DNA from 2 places in the Limnochorda sp. genome. Region 1 is predicted to be linked to the other one. Evidence: riboswitches for the same ligand, from Rfam matches in the RefSeq annotation. Region 1 holds a riboswitch; the other holds the start of a gene.

What was found. Region 1 has a riboswitch for thiamine pyrophosphate ahead of thiM (hydroxyethylthiazole kinase). Riboswitches for the same ligand answer to the same signal wherever they lie in the genome.
Region 2: another riboswitch for thiamine pyrophosphate. It lies ahead of FWJ67_RS10010 (thiamine ABC transporter substrate binding subunit); the one in region 1 lies ahead of thiM (hydroxyethylthiazole kinase).

Annotation. Positions count from the first base shown of each region.
Region 1 is NZ_VSCV01000011.1:20,293-25,418, reverse strand. It holds gene sufD (Fe-S cluster assembly protein SufD) at 1-537, opposite strand, end outside; gene sufC (Fe-S cluster assembly ATPase SufC) at 540-1,295, opposite strand; gene FWJ67_RS05690 (DUF420 domain-containing protein) at 1,543-1,998, opposite strand; TPP riboswitch at 2,199-2,298, shown strand; gene thiM (hydroxyethylthiazole kinase) at 2,353-3,171, shown strand; gene thiE (thiamine phosphate synthase) at 3,172-3,849, shown strand; gene thiL (thiamine-phosphate kinase) at 3,849-4,886, shown strand; gene thiD (bifunctional hydroxymethylpyrimidine kinase/phosphomethylpyrimidine kinase) at 4,899-5,126, shown strand, end outside.
Region 2 is NZ_VSCV01000040.1:5,433-10,558, reverse strand. It holds partial or broken gene FWJ67_RS10035 (alpha/beta hydrolase) at 1-232, shown strand, start outside; gene FWJ67_RS10030 (VOC family protein) at 309-662, shown strand; gene FWJ67_RS10025 (DUF4037 domain-containing protein) at 727-1,374, shown strand; gene FWJ67_RS10020 (disulfide oxidoreductase) at 1,409-1,870, shown strand; gene FWJ67_RS10015 (GNAT family N-acetyltransferase) at 1,875-2,396, shown strand; TPP riboswitch at 2,474-2,585, shown strand; gene FWJ67_RS10010 (thiamine ABC transporter substrate binding subunit) at 2,638-3,699, shown strand; gene FWJ67_RS10005 (ABC transporter permease) at 3,696-5,126, shown strand, end outside.

The DNA of each region.
Region 1 (5,126 bases):
GATGGGAAGCTGCACCTCAACCCCTTGGGGGACGTAGATGAGCCGCCCGCCCGCCCAGAGGGCCCCGTGGAGGGCCTCCAGCTTGCCCTGGTCCGGCGTCACGGCCCGGGTCATGAAATACTCCTTCAGGATCGCCTCGGCCTCGTGGACCGCCTGGTCCATCTCCAGGAGGAGCACCCCTTGCCGGGCCAGGGCCTCATCCAGCGTGTGGCGGGCCACTTCGCTCCCCACGTGGACCAGCACGCCCGCCAGCTCCTGCTCTCCGCCCAGGAAGGGGTTGACCGCCTCCAAGGCCGCCTCCCGGGTGGCGGGGCTCAAGCCCACGTTACCGTTGGCCTGGGCCTTGCTGTTGACCGAATAGCCCGCCAGGGGCAGATCATCCAGACGGGTCCACCGGCCCCGGGGCCACTCGTGGCGCTCGAAGGCTTCCCAGGCCTGCAGGCGGCGCTCCCGGAGCCAGCCGGGCTCCCGCCGCATCTCCGACAGGGCGGCCACCTGCTCGCGGGTGATGGCCGCCTGGGTGCTGACATCGGCCATGGTTACGCCCCAACCTCCTGACGCAGCCACTCGTAGCCCTTGGCCTCCAGCTCCTCAGCCAGCTCCGGCCCGCCGGACCGGACAATGCGGCCGTTCATCATGACGTGGACCACATCGGGCTTGAGGTGGTGGAGGATCCGCTGGTAGTGAGTGATCACCAAAGCGCCGAACTCGGGCCCCCGGAGCGCGTTGACGCCCCTGGCGACCACCTTGAGCGCGTCGATGTCGAGCCCCGAGTCGGTCTCGTCCAGAATGGCCATCTTGGGCTCGAGCATGAGGAGCTGGAGGATTTCGTTGCGCTTCTTCTCGCCGCCCGAGAAGCCCTCGTTCAGGTAGCGGCCGGCGAAGCTCTCATCCATCTCGAGAAGCTCGAGCTTCTCCAGCATCTTCTTCTGGAAGTCGAGGAGAGAAATCTCGTTGCCGGGCCCCCGCACCGCGTTCATGGCCTGCTTGATGAAGTTGGCCACGGTGACCCCCGAGACCTCGGCCGGGTACTGGAAGGAGAGGAAAAGCCCAGCCCGGGCCCGCTCATCGGGACCCATCTCCAGCAGGTCCTCACCGTTGAAGAGGACGCGGCCCTGGGTAATCTCGTAGTGCGGGTGGCCCATCAGGGCAAAGGCCAAGGTGGTCTTCCCGGAGCCGTTGGGGCCCATGAGCGCATGGAGCTCGCCGCCCCGGACCTCCAGGGAGACACCCTTCAGAATCTCGTTCCCTTCCACTGCGACGTGTAGATCCTCGACCTGGAGAGTGACAGCCAAGTCCGGTCCACCTTTCCGTCCGCTCCCCGCCACCGGAAGCGGCAGGGTAATCCCGAGTGAAATAGTTGCCTTTCTTCCCGACCCAGTATAACACCGCGCGGACCGGTGTCAAGGGTCCACTGGTCACCCTTTCCTGCTCCGCCGGGCCGCCCCTTCCCCTCCCCCGAAAAGGGCCGCCAGGCCACCTCCTGCCCAAGGCTCCCGGTTCGGGTGACGCGGCGCGCGCCCGTCTCGAGAAGGCCCGGACCTAGAGGAGCCCCAGGGCCTGGAGCCCGTACCCCGGCCGGCCCAGGCCGTAGAGCATCAGGTAGGTGAGGGGGCCGGTCACCGAGACGAAGAGCCAGACGGGGTAGGCCCACCGGCCGAAGGCCCGGTGCTTCGGGTAGCGGTGGCGGAGGCCGAGAATGAGCGTGATCAGCACCAAGGGCGCGCCCACGGTGGCCGCCAGGGTGTGGAGGCCGAGGATGACCAGGTAGACCAGCCGCAGGGTCCCGTCGCCCACGAAGGGGGTAGTGCCGAAAAGGGCCGACTTGGCCAGGTACAGAACCAGGAAGATCGCCTGCAGGAAGGTGGCCAGCAGCATGAGCCGCCGGTGCGTCGGGGTGTCCCGGCCGGCGATGGCCCGCCGGGCCCGGACGATGACCACGGCGCTGGCGGCGTTGATGAGCGCGTTGACCGATGCCAGGAGAAAGGCTGCTTCCACAGGGAACCTCCTTCGCCAGGACCGCACGGGAATGGTTCTTCTCGCGAAAGAGCCCTCCTGCCTGGGAGCGGGCCCGCCCAAGCCCCCCGGACCAGCTCCCTCTCCCGGTCAGCCCTGCCGGCCACGGATCCCGGGTCGGGGGTGCCGGTTGACGCCCCCGCCGGATCGGACTACCATACCCCTAAGCCGGCCCCGTGGCCGGCCAAGCCGGGGGGTGCCCTTCGGGGCTGAGAGGGAATCACCCAACCCTTGGAACCTGATCTGGGTCATGCCAGCGCAGGGACGGCTTCCATCGGTTTTTCCCTCCCCGCCGTCTGGGTGGCAGACGGCCCCCCTCTGCAGGAGGGAATCCCAGTGAGCTCTTCTCCCACCGGCCTGCTGGCGACAGCGGCCGCCATCCTGGAACGCCTTCGGCAAGAACGGCCTCTGATCCACCACATCACCAACCTGGTTGTCACCAACACCACCGCCAACGCCACCTTGGCCATCGGCGCCTCGCCCGTGATGGCCCACGCGCCTGAAGAGGTGGCCGAGATGGCCCGGGCGGCCCGGGCCCTGGTCCTGAACATCGGAACCCTCTCCCGGGAGCAGGTGGAGGCCATGCTCCTGGCCGGCGAGGCGGCGGCGGAGGCGGGGGTGCCCATCATCCTCGACCCGGTGGGCGCGGGCGCCACCGCCTACCGGACGGAGACGGTCCAGCGCCTCCTGGACCGGCTGCCGGTCACCGTCCTCCGGGGCAACGGGGCGGAGGTGGCCATCCTGGCCGGCGGCGAGGCGACGGTCAGGGGGGTGGACGGGGTCCAGGCGGGGGACGTGGCCACCCTGGTCCGCACCTTGGCCCAGGAGCGGCAGCTGGTGGCGGCGGCCACCGGCGCCACCGACTGGGTGAGCGACGGCCGGGCGGTCCTGGCGGTGGAGAATGGCCACCCGTGGCTCCAGCTGGTGACGGGCACGGGCTGCATGGCCACGTCGGTGGTGGCCGCCTTCGTGGCTGTCCATCCCAACCCCTTGGAAGCGACCGCGGCCGCCCTGGCCGCCTTCGGCCTGGCCGCCGAGCAGGCCGCCCAGGAAGCCCAGGGCCCGGGCACGCTGCAGGCTCGTCTTCTGGACAGCCTCCACGGCCTCACCCCCGCCCAGCTGGCCCAAGGGGCGCGGCTGAGGAGGGTGGCTTAGATGGCCGGCGAGAGCGGCCGGGCCTCCTCCTTGCGCCCGCTGGATCCCAACCGGCTCCGGCTCTACGTGGTGACCGACCGGGCCCTCGCCCGGGGCCGCTCGGAGGTGGAGGTGGTCCGGGCGGCCCTGGAGGGCGGGGCGACCGCGATTCAGCTTCGGGGGAAAGACTGGAGCAGCCGGGAGCTCTACCGGGTGGGCCGGGAGCTCCGCCAGCTGACCCGGGAAGCGGGCGCCCTCTTCGTGGTGAATGACCGCCTGGACATCGCCCTGGCCGTCGAAGCCGACGGCGTGCACCTGGGCCAGGAGGACCTGCCTTTGGCGGAAGCCCGGCGTCTGGCGGGGCCTCACCTGCTCATCGGGATCACCGCCGAGACGGTGGAGCAAGGGGTGGCCGCCCAGGAGGAGGGCGCGGACTACCTGGGCACTCGGGCCATCTTCGCCACCCCCACCAAAGCGTACCGGGAGCCCATGGGTCTGGACGAGCTGGCCCGGCTGGTCCAGGCGGTCCAGATCCCCGTGGTCGCCATCGGCGGGATCCACGCCGGCAACGCGCGCCAGGTTCTGGCCACGGGGGTGGCCGGGCTGGGGGTGGTCTCGGCGGTGGTGGCCGCCGAGGATGTCCGGGCCGCGGCCGCGGAGCTGGCCGGGCTCATCCAAGCCGAGAGGGGCGAGGCCTGATGCCCGCTGAGTTCGATCTGATCGCCCGCATCCGCCGCCAGGTGGGGCCGCCGGGTCCTGGCGTCCTCCGGGGCATCGGGGACGACACCGCCGTCCTCACCCTGCCGGGGGGCAGCCTGCTGGCCAGCTCCGACGCCCTGGTGGAGGGGATCCACTTCCGCCTGGACCTGATGGACCCCCGCCAGCTGGGCTGGAAGGCGCTGGCGGTCAACTTGAGCGACATCGGCAGCATGGGGGGCCGGCCCCTCTTCGCCCTCATCACCCTGGGCCTCCGGCCGGGCCTCGATGAGGCCTTCGTGGAAGCACTCTACGACGGCCTCCTTCGTCTGGCCCGGGATCACGGCGTCCAGGTGGTGGGTGGCGACACGGTGACCAGCCCTGAACGCCTCTTCATCGACGTGGCCATCCTGGGCGTGCCCGGCCCCGGGCAGCCCCTCTTGCGGAGCGGCGCCCAGCCCGGCGATCGGGTGGGGGTGACGGCCCCCCTGGGCGCCTCCGCCGCGGGGCTGGCCTGGCTCCTGGCACACCCCGGCCCCCTCCGGGCGCTCCCTCCCCCGGACGCCCGGGCGGTGGAGGCCTGCCTCCGGGCCCACCGGGAGCCCGAGCCCCGGGTGCGGGCCGGCCAGCTCCTGGCCGCCTCCCGAGGGGTGCGGGCCATGATGGATGTGAGCGACGGGCTGGCCTCGGAGGTGCACCACCTGGCCCGCGAATCGGGCGTGGGCTTCCGCCTCTGGGCCGACCAGGTCCCCATCGCGCCCGAGGCCCAGGTGGTGGCCCGCCTGCTGGACCAGGACCCCTGGGCCTGGGCCCTGGGCGGCGGGGAGGATTACGAGCTCCTCTTCACCTACGATCCGGCGGTGGAAGACCGGGTGCAGCAGGCCCTGGCCGAAGCGGGGCTGGCCCTCCACACCCTGGGGGAGGTGACCCCGCCTGAGGCAGGCATCACCCTGGTGCGGGACGGGCGGGAGGAGCCCCTGGCCGCCACTGGCTGGGTCCACCGGCCCGATGCCGTTCCCTCGTCCAACGTGCCGACGTAAGGAGGGGTGATCATGGTTCCCGCGCCTCCCCCGGGGGATCCCGGGGGCGAGCTGACGCTGCACCTCCCGCCCAAGGGCCGGGAAGGCCCGCCCACCGAGGGGGACGCCCGGCCCCCCATCGCCCTCACCATCGCCGGCTCCGACTCGGGCGGCGGGGCTGGGATCCAGGCCGATCTCAAGACCTTCACTGTGCTGAGGTGCTACGGCATGTCGGTGGTGACCGCCATCACCGCGCAGAAC
Region 2 (5,126 bases), on a different contig from region 1:
TGAGATCCCCGGTTGGGTACCCGACGACCGGCCGCTCCACGGGATGCCGGTCCTCCTCGTCCACGACCCTGAGTATCCCGAGGTGTCACCCGCGCTCCAGCAGAAGACCGAGGAGACGTTGATCGCGAAAGGCGCGCAGGTGACGGTGCGCAGCGTGGCCAGAGCCCGCCAGCTCCATCCTCCTTTGGCCTACCTGCTGAACGAGTGGATGGAGATCGTTCGATCCCGGTAACGCTGAGAGGACTTTACAGGAATCATCAGTGTTGAGGCTAATCAGCATAGCTACGTCAGACTGGGGAGGGAGCACCATGTTTCGTCGAATCGATACGGTTTTCGTGCGTGTCCGGAACTTGGATGAGGCAGTGGCCTGGTACACCCAGCATCTGGGGCTGGAAGTGCGGTGGCGGCATCCGGGCGTGGCGTGCTTGAACCTTGGGGAGACCCCCCTGACCCTGTTGGAAGCCGGGGAGGCGTTCCATCCGGTGGAGGAGGCGCCTTTCAATTTCTACGCGCCGGACATCGAGGCGGCGTATGCCCGTCTCAGGGCCGCCGGCGTCCCGGTGGACGAGCAGATCACCGACGACGGTGGGGTGCGTTGGTTCGGCTTCCGCGACCCCGATGGCAACCGGCTCGAGGTGTGCTGGTGGCCCGAGGAGGCTTAAGAACCGCCCAGCCCTCCGGACGCTCGGAGGGCTGGGCGCGTTCAGGCACTGGCGGGCGGGGAAGGTGGATCTCCTCTACCGGAACGCAGATCAGGTGGCCCGAACCATTGAGGAGGTGTGGGCTGGCGTCTACCACCACGACTACGACCAGCAGCCGACCTTCGGCTTTTGCAGCACCATCTACCTAGGTGAGATCCAGATCTGCATCCCCCTCTTTGATCCAGAAGGTCTGATCGCCAGGTTGAAGGCCCGGGTGGAGGCCTACCCACCGCCCTTGCGGCACCGGGTGGTGGCCCAAGAGCTTTGGAACGCGGAGTTTGCCCTCGCTTTCGCAGAAGCCCACGCGGCGGCCGGAGATGTGTATAACACCGCCGGCTGCATGGCCCGGGTCGCAGGCTCGTTAACCCAAGCCCTCTTCGCGTTGAACGAGACGTACTTCCTGGGGGACAAGCAGGCCCCCAAGAGGTTGGCTCGGTTCCGGCTCTGCCCACGGGACTACCTTGGCCGGATCTCCCGACTCCTGGGCTGCCCCGGAAGGGACCAGGCTCAGCTTCAGGCGAGTGTGGAAGCCCTCCGTGAGCTCTGGGCTGAGGTGGTGGAGCTGGCCGGCGAGCTCTACAGGCCTCCCTTTCAGCTCTCGTCAGGTCACGGACCGACACCGGGAGGGCGCCCTGGAGGGCCGGCAGGAGGTGGGCCGGTTCCAGCCGAATGAGGGGCCACACCATGCTCGAAAGGTGGCTCTCGTCATGATTTGGGTCCGGCGATATGGGCTCCAGCTGGCGTGGCTGATCTCAGTGGTGGCCACCGCGGGCAGCATCTACGCGAGCGAAGTCCGCCAGTTTTTGCCCTGCACCCTCTGCTGGGTGGAGCGGATCTTCATGTTCCCCTTGGTCTTCATCCTGGGCCAGGCGGTCTTCCGGCGGGACCGCTCCGTGGCCGTCTACGTTCTGCCGCTCACCGCCCTGGGCGGGATCACCTCCCTCTACCACTACCTTATCCAGAAGATCCCCGCCCTGGAGCCGGTCGCCTTCTGCTCTGGGGTGCCCTGCTCGGTGCAGTACGTCAACTGGCTGGGTTTCGTCACCCTTCCCTTCTTGGCCATGGTCGCCTTCGGGATCCTGACGGCCCTCCTCGTGGTGATCCGGCAGGCCGCGCAGGACGAGGCCAGGGCCCTGCTCCGGAGCCGGGTGACGGGCCGGGAGCGGTGATCCGGTGGGGCCCGTGGCGATCCGGCGCATGCGCCTGGTGCCCGCGACCGCGGAGCTGGTCCGGGCTGAGCTGACCTCCAAGGTCGCCTTAGCCGAGGCTTTGGGGGCCGTGGTGCCGGCCAACTGGCCGCCCGAAGATTGGGCCGATGTGCTTCCTCTCTTCCTGGAGTTCCTGGAGGGCGAATCCCAGCACGTCGGCTGGTACGGGTGGTATGGCCTCCTCACCGACGCTCAGCCGGGAGCGTTGGTGCTTGCCGCGGGTGGCGGGTTCAAGGGCCCGCCCGAGGACGGCGAGGTGGAGATCGGTTATGCCGTGCTGCCCCAGTTCCAGCGCCGGGGGTATGCGACCGAGATGGTGGTGGCCCTCACCGCGTGGGCCCTCGCCCAGGCCGGCGTGGAACGGGTGATCGCCGAGGTCAAGGCCGAGAATCACCCGTCTCTGCGGGTGCTGGCCAAGGCTGGGTTCCAACTGGTGGGGGAGGGTAAGGAGCCGGGGAGCCTATGCTGGGTCTTCCAGCCGGAGTAGGCGGCCCGGACGTTCAGCCCCTCCCAGGTCGCCAGGCTGGCAGCCTTGCCGCCCCTTGGGGAGGTTGTTAGAATGAGGGCAGAACAACGGGGAGCTCACACGAGTGGGCTGAGAGGATGGGTAGTGTCCCATCGACCCTTTGAACCTGCTCCGGGTAATGCCGGCGTAGGGAAAATAGGCTGGTCAGGCCAGTCTTACCTCTCGCTGCCCCTCGCCTCCCCTTGCTAGGAGGCGTTTTCGCGTGTCTGGAGGTCTTCGCCGGTGGGCCCGCCGTCTGGGCCCGGTGCTGGCCGGCATCGCGCTGCTCTTTGCCTGCACCCTTCCTCTTGAGGCTCAAGAGAAGCCGAAGGTCATCGTCTACACCTACGACAGCTTCGCCAACTGGGGGCCGGGGGCGTACATTGAGGAACTCTTCGAGGCCCGCTACGATGCCGACTTGGTTCTGGTCGCCCCCGCCAGCAGCAACGAGATGCTCGCCCGGTTGATCCAGGAGATGGAGGCCGGGAACCGGCAGGCGGACGTCTTCATCGGCCTGGCCGACAGCGCCCTGCCCCGAGCTCTTTCTCGCAACCTCTTTGAACCGTATGATCCGGCCCTGATCCCCAACCTGGCCGGGGTTCCCGAAGAGCTCATGATCGACCCGACGGGGCACGTGATCCCCTTCGATCACGGTTACATCACCCTGGTTTACGACAGCGAAGCCCTCGCTCCCGACCAGGTGCCCACCACCTTTGAGGAGCTGACCGCGCCCCACCTGCGGCGCTCCATCATCGCCATCGATCCCCGGACCTCCTCGCCGGGCCACGCCTTCCTCATGTGGACCATCGCCCGCTACGGGGATCCGGGGTACTTGGAGTACTGGGAGCGGCTCTTGCCCAACCTGCTCACCATCGCCGGGGGTTGGAGCGAGGCCTACGACATGTTCCTGAACGGCGAGGCGCCCATTGTGGTCAGCTACAGCACCGACACGGCCTACTCCATGCTGACCGAGGGCCAGGCCCGGCAGCGGGTGCTCCTTTTGGAGGACCAGGGCTACCGCCAGGTGGAGGGGATGGCCATTGTCCGGGGCACCCAGGTGCCGGAGCTGGCCCACGCGGTCCTCGACCTGGTCCTCGATCCCGAGGTGCAGAGCCTCTTGGCCGTCACCAACTGGATGTTCCCGGCCAACAGCGAGGCCCAGCCGGATCCGATCTTCCAGGAGTATGCGGTGCTCCCGCCCCAGCCCGTCGCCTTGGCCCCCGAGGAGATTGAGGCGCACGACGCCCGCTGGCTGCGGGAGTGGGCCCGGGTCATCAGCCGATGAGGATCGGTTCGGCGCACCCGTGGGCGGGGGCGTGGCCTGTCCCCGCCCGGCGGGGAGGTTGGGGGCGCGGCGCCGTCCAGGTGGCCCTGGCCGCGCTCCCACTCCTCTTCCTTCTCTTGGTGCTGGTCTACCCTCTGGCCCTCGTCTTCGTCGAGGCCTTCACCGAGCGGGTGGCCGGGCAGGCAGTCTTCACCCTCCAGCGGGTGATGGCCGTCTGGTCCGACCCCTACTACCACCGCCTGCTGGCCTTCACCGCCCACCAAGCCCTCCTTTCGGCCGTGGCCAGCCTCCTCATCGGCCTGCCGGTGGCGTACCTCTTTGTCCGCTACGACTTTCCCGGGAAATCGTGGCTCCGTTCGGTGGTCCTGGTGCCGTTTGTTCTCCCGGCGGTGACGGTGGCCTTGGGCTTCATCTTGGTCTTCGGCAACAATGGGGCGCTCAACCGGCTGTTGGACAGCCTCTTGGGTTTCCGCATCCCCATCCTCTACAGTCTTCAGGGGATCGTGCTGGCCCACGCCTTCTACAACGCGCCCCTGGTGGTCCGGACGGTCCACGCCGCCTGGGAGGCCATCGATCCCTCCTTTGAGGAGAGCGCCCGGGCGCTGGGGGCGGGGCGGCTGCAGACCTTCCTCACCGTCACCCTCCCCATGATCGCCCCGGGGGTGGTCACGGGGAGCCTGCTCGCCTTTGTCTTCTCCTTCATGAGCTTCCCCATCGTCCTCGCCCTGGGTGGGGCCCGGCTGGCCACCATGGAGGTGGAGATCTACACTCAGGTCCGGGTGCTCCTCGATTACGGCACGGGAGCCGCCCTCGCCCTGGTGGAGACCCTCCTCTCCCTCCTCCTCACCTTCATCTACCTCCGGGTGGAGGCCCGCCTCAGGACCCGCTGGGTCCCCCTGCGCCGCCAGCCCACCGTGCCCCTCCGGTTTCGGCTGCGGCACACGCCCCTGCTCCTTCTGGCGGTGGTGGCCGGCGCCTTCTTCCTGGCACCCCTCGCGGCGGTGGTCTGGGATGCCCTCACCCGGGGGGCGGAGCATGGCCTCACCCTGCGGTGGTTTGCGATGCTCTTCAATCCCGGTCACCACGCCATCACAGGGGACAGCCCCCTCCAGGCCATCCTGAACAGCCTCCGCTTCGGGGTGGGCACGGTGCTGCTGGCGGTGCCCTTGGGGGTGCTGGCCAGCCTTGCCATCGGCCGCCTCCGCTGGCCGGGGCGGGACCTCTTGGAGCTCCTGGTCTTGACGCCCTTGGGTGTCTCGGGGGTGGCTTTGGGCTTCGGGCTCCTGCGGGCAACGGTCCGCTCCCCGCTGGCGGGCGGGGCCCAGTGGGCCATCGTGGCCGTCCACGCGCTCCTGGCTCTCCCCTTTGTGGTGCGCACCGTTCGGCCCGCCTTGGAAGCGCTCCATCCCTCCTTGCGCGAGTCGGCC